DNA from 4 places in the Glaciecola sp. MF2-115 genome. Region 4 is predicted to be linked to each of the others. Evidence: predicted binding sites of a transcription regulator. Region 4 holds the regulator's gene; each other region holds the start of a gene.

Region 1 (3,200 bases), 510 kb from region 4:
GTCCTGATACTGTGCGTCTTGGTGGTGTTGGTAATATGCTCAAATTGCAGTTGGAACAAAAAATTGATTCTGAAATACGTTCAACAGCGCTAGGACATATACAACGAGGCGGCTCCCCTACTGCCTTTGATAGAATATTCGCCAGTAACGTGGGCTGCGCAGCTGCAAGCCTTGTCGCTGAGAAACGCTTTGGTCGAGTGGTCGTAATGAGGAACAATCAAACGACTGACATTCCACTTGATCAAGCAGCAAACAAAGCGCGTTCTATACCGCTAGACAATATGACCTTGAGAAACGCACTTTCCTTAGGCATCAGTTTTGGCGACCCAGATATTGTTTTACCATCACAGTCTTTCTAGCGCTATGATAAGTGTTAAAGAAGGACTGTTTTAGCATCGCAATCGGTTTTTTAAAATCAAAACACCATCGATTCACCAATGCGTGGTACTTTTGCCCTGATGTTTTGCTCGCTCCATAGTTTGGCTCTAAGAACATCTAAAGCTTTCGGCTCTCCATGCACTAGTACAACGCAAGGATTGGTCTCAAAACCGCGAATCCAATCAAGTAACTCATCTTGCCCCGCATGAGCCGAAAAGCCACCTAGCGTCTCTATTTTTGCTTTAACGGCAAAGTCATCATTAAACATTTTAATATGAGTCTTACCATCAACTAAGAGCCTACCGAGAGTGCCATTAGCTTGATACCCGCAAAATATAATCGTATTTCGCGTATCCCATATGCGTTGCTTAAAATGATGGCGAATGCGTCCACCAGTGCACATCCCACTTCCTGCAATAATAATTGCACCTTTTTGTATTCGGTTTATCGCAATCGACTCATCGACACTCACAGCCAAAAAGAGGTTGGGTATAAAGTCTTTCAAGATAGAATGTGCTTTGGGTGTCGATTCTTGTATTTCCTGTTGATCCAAGGAGCGAAACCACCTGTCATAAACTCGTGTAACCTCAATTGCCATAGGGCTATCAAGTGCTACTTGCCAATCATCTAGTAATCCTTGACTATGCAGCATCCCCAAGTAAAACAGGATCTCTTGAGTTCTTCCCACTGCAAAGGCGGGGATCATGATATTTCCACCGCGCGCATGTGTATCTATAAGGATTGTTTTCAATTCAGCCAGAGTATTTTCAATATCCTTGTGATTTCGATCACCATAAGTCCCCTCCATTAGCACGACGTCGGCTTCTTTAATAACACTTGGGTCCTTCATTAAGACAGCATTCTTATTACCTAAATCTCCGGAAAACACCAGTTTCTTTTGCTCTCCATTTTCTTCAATGAACAGTTCTACGATGGCTGAACCGAGGATGTGCCCTGCGTCTTGAAACCTGAGCTCCAAACCATTCATTATCTCAATTCGCTGGTTGTATGGTTTCCCCTTACACAGTTTGAGTGCTTCCTCTACATCTTCTTCCGTGTATTGGGGTTCAAGGGCTTCTTTTCCCTTTCTCGCTCGGCGTATATTCTCTCTGGCCAAATCACTGTGGTATAAGCTCGCGGAATCTTTCAGCATAATGTCGAGCAAGCCTGCCGTTGCTTCAGAGCAATAAATGACACCTTCAAAACCCTGATTAACTAATCTTGGCAACATACCACTGTGATCTAAATGAGCGTGCGATAGAAAAACAGCTTTTATAGTCTTTGGGTTAAATTCAAAGTACTCGTCTTGGACTCTCTTAACTGAACTGCCACCTTGATGCATTCCGCAATCAAGAAGGAAGCGGCCTAAGTGCTTTGATTCAACGAGATGACAAGAGCCTGTTACCTCTTGTGCCCCGCCGTGAAAAGTAATCGTTGCCATAACTTGCTCCCAATTAAATTGACTAATTAATCGTCAGCTTAGCCCCTTTGCCTTTTGTAAAACTTGATTAGTATCAATGTTTGATGTTTGAGCGTATTTAGCCGCAAATGCATTTAGTTGAGCGAGATGTAGTGCTAAATGCATATTCAGCTCAAAGCTAATCTGGTTAATGATTGATCAGCGTCAATTAAAGTTTTGCTCAAAGTGTCAAGATGAAAGTGCGTCATTTTTAATCATTTACACCAAGTTAAAGGAATCAAAATGAACATTAAATTATTACTAGCAATTCTAATCAGCAGCTCGCTGCTTTTTGCATGCAGTCAGGGTGCAGATTCTCCAAAGGGATTTAGTTTACCGAAGGGTGATGCGGTAAAAGGTGAATTAGCGTTTAAGAAACACAAATGTGTTGCTTGCCATAGCGTTGAAGGTTTTGAAGACGAATCGGTCAAGAAAGAGTTTGAAAGACCTATTCAACTCGGCGTGACTTCGTCGATTGTAAAAACTTACGGGCAACTGGTAACTTCAGTCATCAATCCCTCACATAAAATAGCTGGGCAGGCTATCGGAATCGATAATATAAAGAACCCAGACGGCACTTCTGCAATGCCGATTTACAATGATGTTATGACCGTGAATGAACTGATTGATATCGTCACGTATTTACAGCCGAAGTATAAGGTTAAGCCTATGCGTTACACTCAATATCAGCAATATTACAACCTTAATTAAATTAGCTTGTGAGTCAGTTTATTCGACGCTTTTAACGTGCAGTTTTATAGGTAGATGGGAGTTGCATACTAAGCAGTTTGTAACTTCCCTAAATACATACTGATTAATTTCGCTGCATTATCTTGCATTGAAAATGTGTCGGGATCCTCGAGGTATTCAATCGCTATACCACGCAAATAAGCACTTATGCCAATCGCCAAAAGCATTGAATCTGTATTTTTGGGAAGGACACCCTGCTCAATTGCTTTATCGAAGTACTTCGATAAAGCAATTAATTTAAGCTTTTTTCTTTCATTAAATCTTTCTTTACTTTGAGCAAATTCACCCGAGTAGTCGCAGCGCAACAAAAACAAGGTTGCTATTTCTTTCTTTTTTTCGTCTTTTTCTAAATCGATAAGAACTTCAGTGCAGACCTTCTTTAACTGAGTAATTGCATTCGCGCTAACGGCTTCAACACCATCTGTGATCACTTGAATAAAGGGAGTATGCAATTGCTCGTGAAGTGCTTCGAAAATTTCCTGTTTACTCGCAAAGTGCCAATAGACAGCACCTCTCGTCACATTAGCTTTTTTTGCAATTTTTTCTAAAGAGCTTTTTGCAACACCGTCCTCACTGAAAACGACAACGGCAGCGTCCAAGATTGATTGTTTCG
Region 2 (3,200 bases), on a different contig from region 4:
CGTTGGCGAAACTAACTCACCATCCACGTCATTGATGGAAATGGTTTTCCATTCGGGATTGTTTTCTTGGCCAAGATTTTGTTGTAAGTCTGAAGCGCGTAAGAAACGACCTTGGTATAGGCTGCCATCTTCTGCTTTGTCTAACATTACCAATACCGGGAAGTCAGTGTAACGTTTCACATAGTCTGTGAAATACTCAGAAGGGTTTTCTAGATGGAACTCTTTTAAAATAACATGTCCGAAGGCCATTGCGAGAGCAGCATCAGTACCTTGTTTCGGTGCTAGCCATTGATCTGTCAATTTAGCTACTTCAGAGTAATCTGGTGTGATACCGATTACTTTTGTGCCTTTATAGCGTACTTCTGTTAGGAAATGCGCATCTGGTGTTCTTGTTTGCGGAACGTTAGAGCCCCAGCAAATTATGTAGTTTGAGTTATACCAATCAGCTGATTCCGGGACATCAGTTTGCTCACCCCAAACTTGTGGCGAAGCGGGTGGAAGATCGCAATACCAGTCGTAGAAACTTAAACAGTTACCGCCAATGAGTGATAAGTAACGCGCGCCTGCTGCATATGACACCATGGACATTGCAGGAATAGGAGAAAAGCCTGCGATACGATCTGGTCCATAAGTTTTTGTTGTATAAACGTTTGAAGCAGCAATGATTTCGTTTACTTCTTTCCAGTTAGCACGAACAAATCCGCCTAAACCGCGTTGTTGTTTATATTCTTTTGCTTTGGCTGGATCTTCTACAATAGAGCCCCATGCTTTAACGGGGTCTTTGTGTTCAAGTTTTGCAGCACGCCATAGTTTGACTAAGCGCTTACGAATTTTAGGATGCTTTAAACGGTTCGCGCTATAAATATACCACGAGTAGCTAGCGCCACGAGGACAGCCACGAGGCTCATGATTAGGCAAGTCTGGACGTGTGCGAGGGTAATCAGTCTGCTGAGTTTCCCACGTAACTAAACCATCCTTCACATAGATCTTCCAACTGCAAGATCCAGTACAGTTAACACCATGAGTTGAGCGCACAACTTTATCGTGCTGCCAGCGACGGCGATAACCATCTTCCCAATCTCGGTTTTCTTCAGTTGTTACGCCATGACCATCAGAAAACGATTCTTCTTTGCGTTTAAAAAACTGCAATCTGTCTAAAAAGTGACTCACGCCAGACTCCTTGGTTAATATGATTACAGCAATTTTCCCGGGTGGTAAATTGCCGCAAATTCAAGCTATAGCTGGATTAAAGTCGATATTTATGTGGTAAACAAGAGGGTCAAAATGGTGCTCTCAACACGGAGTACCACCAAAGAGGTAGACTGGGTTTTATGACTTTTCCTTTGGTTTAAAGGGGTATAGACTGATGAGAATCAAAAAGGTGATTTTAAAATAAGCTTGTTATTCTTTGTAGGTATCACTTTAGATTCGGGAATAAACAACGATGGGTAATAAATGATAAAGAATTTCTTTCATTCTACCGTGTTCAAAATTGCAGGCCTCATGTTCCTTGTGAGTTTTATGGCAATTGCGAGTATGTTCAGTTCTGTATTTATCAGTGATGGTGCACAAAATGATGCGGCGTCCATCAACACTGCGGGTTCTTTGCGTATGCAAAGTTTTCGAATGGCAAGCTATGCCCAAACAGAAAGCAAATCTAACGAAGATATTGCCCGCTTGCAGGAAATGATTGAAAAGTTTGAAAATGATTTAACGACAGGTGTACTGATTAACAAACAGGCATTAATGGCAGGTGAAGAATCTGATGAACTGCTTAAAATCATAAACGCGCAATGGCAAACTAAAATTAAGCCCTTGATAACATCAAACTCAAATTTAAACCCAAACGAACAAGTTGAGTTAAATCGACAAATTGAAGCCTTTGTTACAACCTTAAACGAGCTAGTGTTAAGTTATCAAAAGCATGCAGAAGCAAATATCGCAACAATTCGACTAATACAAAGCGTGGCATTATTTTCTACCTTAATGTTAATTGGTTTTGCGATGCTTATCGTAAATCGACACATTGAGCGCCCTCTGTCTCGTTTAATAATGGTGGCTAATCAAATTAGCCGTGGCGACTTTACGATGCGAGCTGATGATAGTGGTAAAGATGAACTTGCAGTTCTAGCTAAAACATTTAATAAAATGAGTGATTCTATTTATCGTTCGCAAAGTCAGTTAGAGGGGCAAGTGCAGCGTAAAACACAAAGATTACAGCGCTCCAATCAATCTTTAGATTTACTCTATAAAATATCTAATAAACTCAATAATTCAGACCCTGCAAAAATAGACTATCAGCCTGTATTAGAACAACTCGCTACCGTGACAGGTATTGAAGATCTGGATCTCTGTATAATGACAGTGCAGGGTGATGGTCCTTATGAACACCTTGTTAGCGCTAGCAAGGACTTACCAGAAAAGTGTATTCAGCATCAGTGTGGCGATTGCACTGAACACAACGAAATTTTTCCAAATGTTGGCAACAATTTACGCTACCAACTTACCCATAATGGCGAAAATTATGGCGTTTTTAGTGTCAACCCACCTCAAGGAAAACCCTTAGAAGATTGGCAACATCAATTATTTGAGGCTGTGGCTGAACAAATATCATCAGGTTTAAGTATGAAGCATCAACTCGAACAGAGCCGTCGTATGGCGTTGATGAACGAGAGAACTGTTATAGCCCGGGAATTACATGATTCTCTTGCGCAAGCCTTATCGTATTTGAAAATGCAGGTAGCTATGCTGCAAAAGCTGCAGAAAAAAGAGAATGCACAAGCACAAATTGAAGAAGTGGTTGATGAATTAAAAGGTGGCTTAGCCGCGGCATATAGCGAGCTTAGAGAGCTACTGACCACCTTTAGGCTTAAACTTGATGGTCAAGGTATTAAAGCAGCACTTGAGCAAACCATTGAACAATTAAAAACTCGCTCTGAAACGATAGAGTTTGAATTAGATTATCAGGTCAGCAACATTCCGTTTACGCCGCAAGAAGAAATTCACTTATTGCAAATTGCTCGAGAAGCAACACAGAATGCGTTTTATCATTCCCAAGGATCTAAAATTGTTATCGCGATAGAAAGCAATAATCTCTCGGAAGTGACTTTGTCGGTGCGAGATAACGGCGTGGGTATTCCCGGCGATCCAAATAAGCTTAACCATTATGGTTTAGCAATTATGAAAGAAAGAAGCCGTAA
Region 3 (3,200 bases), on a different contig from region 4:
GGATTATGCTCAAGCTGAAATGCTCGTCCCGATGGTGTTTTTAATCATCATCACAACAGTTGTTTTGCAAAGTCTAACAAGTGCAAAAGTGGCTGAACTCTTAGGTATTCGAGCGCCGGCACCTACAGGATATTTGATCTTTGGAGGAGCCCAATTTAGTCGCATGTTTGCAAAAGAACTCATGACTCACAACGTTCCTGTATGTTTGGCCGACACTAACTATGAAACTATAAAATTAGCAAGAATGGACGGTGTTCCCACTTACTTTGGGAATCCGATGTCTGAACATGCTGAGCGAAACTTGGATTTAACCGGTCTTGGTAAAGTTTTAGTGATGTCACCTTATCGTCAATTGAACCCACTTGTTACATATCACTTTGAGCATGAAATGGGTAAAGGTTCAGTTTTAGGCTTGAGTAATGGTGAGTTGCAGAAGCGTCCGAGCCATCAGGTATCTGAATCTTATTCCAAAAAGTTGGGCCTGTTTGCGGAAAATATTTCCTATGGGAAGTTAGCTGGGTTTACATCGAAAGGTGCAAGTATCAAAACCACAAAGCTGTCTGAAAACTTCAGTTATGACGATTATAAGGAAGAATATAAAGATAGATGCTTACCATTGTGTGCGATCAATGCGGAAGGGAAGCTAAAGTTATTTACAACGTCTAGCGATATGAAACCAAAAGCTGGATGGCAAATTGTGAGTTTGATAACAAGTGAGAAGGCATCAAATACAGAGGCTTAGATTAAGCCTCTTGAAGCCTTTCGATTTGTTGCGCAACGTTTAGCAAGTTGCCTGTTTTCACCCAAATTTTTGCGCCAAGCCCGCCGGTACTGAGCTTCAAAAACTCTCCGGCGGGAACGCGTAACCAGTCAAATTGCTGAAGTTTTACCTTATCGTGCTCAACTGTACCTTCCATCACTAAAACTTCATTACCATCGCAAGCTTCGCTACTCCACCGAGTATTTGGCTGCAAGTTCACTAGTTTTACCTGTTCATATTGGTCGCTAAACAAAAGACGCTCAAGCACTGTGTTCTCTTCATTCTTAAAAGCGATTTCCGCTTCGTCCATTATGACGTTTACATGCTGGCGATCTTCTGGCTGAAATTGCCATAGCTTTACGAATATCACGCAACCCTCTTTTGAGCCAGGCTGATGCTTTGACTGAGGAGGGTTTCGAACGTATGAGCCAGCTGGATAATCCCCATTTTCATCTTGAAAAACACCTTCGAGCACGATGAACTCCTCACCACCACCGTGAGTATGGGGGGAGAAATGACTGTTTGGTGCATACTTTACAATGCTGGTGGCACGGGCAAGCTCATCACCCACTCGGTCGAGGGGTTTTCTATGAACACCTGCCATCGGTGATGGAATCCATTCCTCCTTGCTGGTATGCACTAAAGCTACTTCTTGGAAATTCGCGTTGATTTTCATTATTAGTCCGTTGTTTACCGTATAGAATCACACATTATTGCGATTGCTGAATTGCGATTGCTGAATGGCGATTGCTGAACTAGATATAGCCAATACAATATCGCAAAGTGCTGTGAGTGTGCTTTGTATATATCCTAAATAGTCAAATGGTTCACATGAAAATCGCGTAAATGTCCTAAGGTTTGCGCTATATCAAGTATTGGCCTGCTTATTGTGATTAATTACTCAATGGCTCTTGATACTAATTAGAATAAGAATTATTCTTATTTAACTAATTTTAATGACACTGATTACCTCACGGCAACCGCATTGGATCGCCGTTTTCCACACACTATGAAGGTGTAAATCAGTAATTATGAAGAGAGCACTATGACTGTCTGGGATATTCCTTCAAAAAAATCGGCTTCGATAACAGATCTTTGTATTTCGATGCAGTCTGATGTTGCAATTAGATTGCAGGAAATGGGTTTTGAAGAAGGGCAGTTAATTACCTGCATCAAACGAACCGCATTTAACGGCCCGACTATCATTCAACTGGGTGATTGCGTCTATTCATTGGAACAAAGTATAGCTAATCATGTAAACGTTAACGCGATATAAAATGCAAAAAATTCTTCTTGTTGGTAAGCCCAATTCGGGCAAAAGTCTGCTGTTCAATCAATTAACAGGATTAAGGCAGAAAGTCGCTAATTTCCCCGGTGTAACCGTAGAGCTGAAAAGCGGCGTATTCAATGCTTTTTCGCATAATGCCAGCCCTAAAACGGGTGAAGCATATGATGGGAAAGCAGAGCAGAAATTCGAACTTATTGATTACCCTGGCACATATTCTCTAAAGTCTTTATCGAAGGATGAGTCAATTGCGATTGAACAGCTGTTGGCCGCAATGTCCGATGAAGAAACCAGCGTCATTTTATGTAACCTCGATGCTACCCGCATGGAACGTTCACTTGTCTTTGCGTTGCAGGTGCAAGAAATTGCTAAACAGTATGATAAAACGGTCGTTTTCACATTGAACATGATTGATGAGTTGCTGCGCTTTAATCATTCGATTGATACCATTGAATTGAGCAAAAAGTTGGGAAGCCCAGTCTTTGCTGTGTCTGCCAAGACGCTAATTGGCATCAACGAATTACAAAAGGGATTGAGTGAAATAGCGGTATCCCCGGAAAAATTTCGAGTGAAAGCAACGGAGATCAATCAACAAGCTAGTGGGGTGGCGGCCAAAATTCTCGCGAAAGAGTTTGCGATACAAGCCGACATTGTGCTTAAAAGACAAAATAAGATAGACAGCCTTTTACTAAATTCCGTGTTTGGTGGAATAGCCTTTTTGCTAATTATGTTCTTCTTGTTCCAAGCCATATTCACGTGGGCCACTCCTCTCATGGATGCTACAGAGAGCGGAATAGGCATTTTGGCGAATCTCGTTTCTGGTTTTGTCGGTGAAGGCTTGTTAAATGATTTCATCCGCGATGCGATATTTGGTGGTTTAGGCTCATTCCTTGTTTTCGTGCCACAAATAATGGTCTTAACACTCATCATTGGTTTGCTAGAGGATAGTGGTTACTTAGCTAGAGCAGCGCTGATTTGTCATAAGCCTCTAAGTTTCTTTGGATTGTCTGGCCGCAGTTTTATTCCTTATTTATCGGGCCACGCCTGCGCAATACCTGCAATACTAGCGGCGCGAACAATAGAATCGCCGCGTAAACGCTTTGTGACCATGCTCACTGTCCCATTGATGTCCTGTTCCGCAAGACTACCGGTTTA
Region 4 (3,200 bases):
ATGAGAGCAATTGTAAATACTGAACTGTGTAAAATACATAGCTTAAGCTGAGCTAAGCAGTGAGCTAGTCAAAACAATGAGCTAATCAAAGCATTAAGTAACTCGATACAGTGAACCACTCAAAACAAGTCGATGAACTTAATCAGGTTTTACAACTAAGGTGTCACACTCAACGGCATCTATAATCAGTTCAGCTGTATTGCCTAATAACGCTGCAGATAAACCTTGTCGACCAACCGAACCAATAACAAGCAGTGTTGCTTTGTTTTTCTTACATATTTCTGGAATGATATCTTCAGGTAAGCCTTCTAATACATGAATATTGGCTTCTTCAAGTTGGTATTTTTGACCTAGTTCTTGCACCTTTTTAATATGTCTTTCTTCAACTGACTTGTTATACACTTCGGGTGAAAAGTTAGGAACTTCGACAGCAATATGTAATGGGGCTCCCGCATAAGAGTTGGCAAAATGCACTTCTGCATTGAGTAAGTCTGACAAAGCATGAGCATTCTCAGCAACTTTATCGCTCAATGATACATGTGTGTCATCTCTTGCAGAAACTCCTAGAGAGGCGACGATGGTGGCTTCCTCTGGCCAATCATGTGATTTAACTAGTAAGACGCTGACTGGGGACTTTCTAAGTATATGCCAATCGTTTGGTGTAAAAATACTGGAGGAGAGTAAACCATGCTTCTTTGTGCTTTTTATAATTAGGTCACAAGCTAATTCATTACAGGTGTTGACAACTGAATCGTGTAACTTCTTCTCCCAAGTCACTAAGATTTCTACCTTACTCTCGCACTTGAATTGTTTAACCAAAGCTTCTAGTTTTAATTTGGCTTGTTCCATCATTGCTTGTTTCATGTTGAAGCGTTCATCACTTGTTAAAACAGCCGCCATATCGTATGACTTATCATAAATACAGCTAAGGGCGACAATTTGCGCCCCTGTTTTATCAGCAATGCTTAAAGCACGCTGAAGTGATGTTTGTACTTCTGATTTAGGATCTACAACGGCCAGAATTTTCTTACAAGTAAACATATTGCTCTCCAAAACTTATCATTCTATTTTTATAGTTTGGATCTATTTTAGATAATATGCCAGTAAGATCATTGCCTTAGATCAAATGACTGTGGAATAAAAGGCTAAGTCCGCTTTCGTTTAACAGTGCTGCATGTTTAACATACTCAGCCTTTGAAGCACAGAGCGTTTAAAATACTAAGATTTTAAACGCAGACGCGTGAGAAATTTATTTCCATATCGGGTAATCGCTGATTGATAGCATCAAAATCAATAATCGAAATCAATTTACCATCTACTTTAATCAAAGACTCTTTTTGAAAGCGCGTTAACAATCGACTTATCGTTTCAACGGTAAGACCCAGGTAGTTTCCAATCTCATTGCGTGTCATAGATAAATTAAATTGCTTGGCCGAAAAGCCTCTCTCTTCGAACCTTTGAGATAGGTCACTGAGAAAATATAATAAGCGTTCTTCAGCATTGCGCTTACTAAGCAACATCATTAGATCGTGATCATGCTTTATTTCGGCACTCATGAATCGCATTATTTGTTGTCTTAGTTTAGGAAGTTTCACCGACATTTCATCGAGAGTATCGTAGGGAAGCTCACATACCATCGCAGTTTCAAGTGCTTGTGTATAGCTACTGTGCTTATTATCATTTAGCGCATCAAACCCAATGATGTCGCCGGGGAAGTGAAAGCCAATGATCTGTTCAACACCATCTTTATCACTGACATATGATTTAAAAGAGCCAGATCTTACAGCATATAAAGAATGGAACTGATCACCGTATTTGACTAACTTATCATTCTTGTGGAGTGGTTTCTTGCGCTCGATAATGTCATCTAATGATTCTAGTTCGCTTTTGTTTAAACTAACGGGTAAACATAAGTGACTGAAGCTACAACTTTGACAGTGAATCGACAGTTCTGGACCTTTGGCCATGACTTACTCTTTTTGATTATTTTCAAAGTAATTATGACCTATTTAAAGCTTTAAGGTCAAGATAAGTGCAAAGCAAAGCAGAAATAGTGAAATGATTTTTCGTGTCACTCTATGCTGAAAAATGGGCACTAAAAAACCAGCTCCAATACTCGTCGCTATTAGTGTGGGTAATGTACCTAAACCAAAAGAAAACATGATCAATGCGCCTTGAAAAACAGATTCACTCGCCAAGGACCAGGTAAGTACAGAGTAAACTAGCCCACAGGGAAGCCAGCCCCAGATTGCACCGTAAGCTACTGTATAAATTGGGTTTTTAAATGGAATTAGTTTTTTTGATATGGGTGAAATTCGTTTCCAAACTTTAGCACCTAATGCCTCTAATGCAGATAAACCTTTGTACCAATCACCGATATACAAAGCGAGTAAAACTAAGAATACAATGCTGATAATTTGCAGAATCGGTATTGAAGTTTGAATATTGACGCTGGCAATACCACCGATGAAACCGGTTAAAGCGCCAGCCAAAGTGTAACTGAGTATACGACCAAGGTTGTATGAAAGAATATAGGGAAGTTGAGATTGTCCTTTTGGGATAGCAAAGGAAAACGCACTAGCAATTCCTCCGCACATACCAATACAGTGCACGCCGCCAGCAATACCAATAAGAAATGCACCTAGGAAATTGATTTCTAGCATTATTTTATATCTTCGGAATTTTTAGCTGATCCCTTTGACTCTTGTTTGTCTTTCTTCTTTTCTAAATCGTCATCAAACAATATGCTAAAACCTTGACGATCTAAATCCTCAAATTGATTAGACCTTACAGCCCAGAAAAATACGATGACAGCAATACCCACGAGAATGATGGCGAGGGGGATCAATACGTAAATAATACTCATAAAAATCTGTCCAATGTAATCTTAATCTAATTCTTAAGCAGACGCGTCGAATTGTAAACGACAATAATGGAGCTAATTGACATGCCAAGCGCTGCCATCCATGGAGTTAAAAAGCCAGCCATCGCTAAAGGTAATACTAATACATTGTATCCAATTGCCCATGCCATATTCTGCTTAATTTTTCTTCTGACTCTTTTGGCCATTGATAAAATGAATACAAGTGACTCTAGCTGAGGGTTTAATAAGATAATATCGGCAGCATTTTTCGCTAAGTCCGAGGCGTTTCCAACGGCTAAAGATACATCGGATGCCGCTAGAACAGGTGCATCGTTAA

Evidence for each region. Region 4 encodes FNR, which switches genes on or off when oxygen is low (the NO sensors DNR and NnrR bind a similar motif). Its sites were predicted from a motif close to TTGATCTAGATCAA; they were not measured.
Region 1: a site for FNR is predicted at 1,993-2,006, ahead of ACKLNX_RS17515 (MBL fold metallo-hydrolase RNA specificity domain-containing protein). Genes of this name have one in related genera too.
Region 2: a site for FNR is predicted at 1,364-1,377, ahead of ACKLNX_RS04755 (nitrate reductase subunit alpha). Genes of this name have one in related genera too.
Region 3: a site for FNR is predicted at 1,619-1,632, ahead of ACKLNX_RS12605 (FeoA family protein). Genes of this name have one in related genera too.

The regions. Positions count from the first base shown of each region.
Region 1 is NZ_JBLBVM010000056.1:524,912-528,111, forward strand. It holds gene ACKLNX_RS17510 (6-phosphofructokinase) at 1-359, shown strand, start outside; gene ACKLNX_RS17515 (MBL fold metallo-hydrolase RNA specificity domain-containing protein) at 416-1,819, opposite strand; gene ACKLNX_RS17520 (c-type cytochrome) at 2,081-2,548, shown strand; gene ACKLNX_RS17525 (TetR family transcriptional regulator) at 2,617-3,200, opposite strand, start outside.
Region 2 is NZ_JBLBVM010000042.1:43,293-46,492, reverse strand. It holds gene ACKLNX_RS04755 (nitrate reductase subunit alpha) at 1-1,170, opposite strand, end outside; gene ACKLNX_RS04750 (histidine kinase) at 1,456-3,200, shown strand, end outside.
Region 3 is NZ_JBLBVM010000054.1:136,405-139,604, reverse strand. It holds gene ACKLNX_RS12615 (cation:proton antiporter) at 1-742, shown strand, start outside; gene ACKLNX_RS12610 (cupin domain-containing protein) at 744-1,436, opposite strand; gene ACKLNX_RS12605 (FeoA family protein) at 1,806-2,036, shown strand; gene feoB (ferrous iron transporter B) at 2,038-3,200, shown strand, end outside.
Region 4 is NZ_JBLBVM010000056.1:17,099-20,298, reverse strand. It holds gene uspE (universal stress protein UspE) at 139-1,041, opposite strand; gene fnr (fumarate/nitrate reduction transcriptional regulator Fnr) at 1,227-1,967, opposite strand; gene ACKLNX_RS15275 (sulfite exporter TauE/SafE family protein) at 2,010-2,663, opposite strand; gene ccoS (cbb3-type cytochrome oxidase assembly protein CcoS) at 2,663-2,866, opposite strand; gene ACKLNX_RS15265 (heavy metal translocating P-type ATPase) at 2,893-3,200, opposite strand, start outside.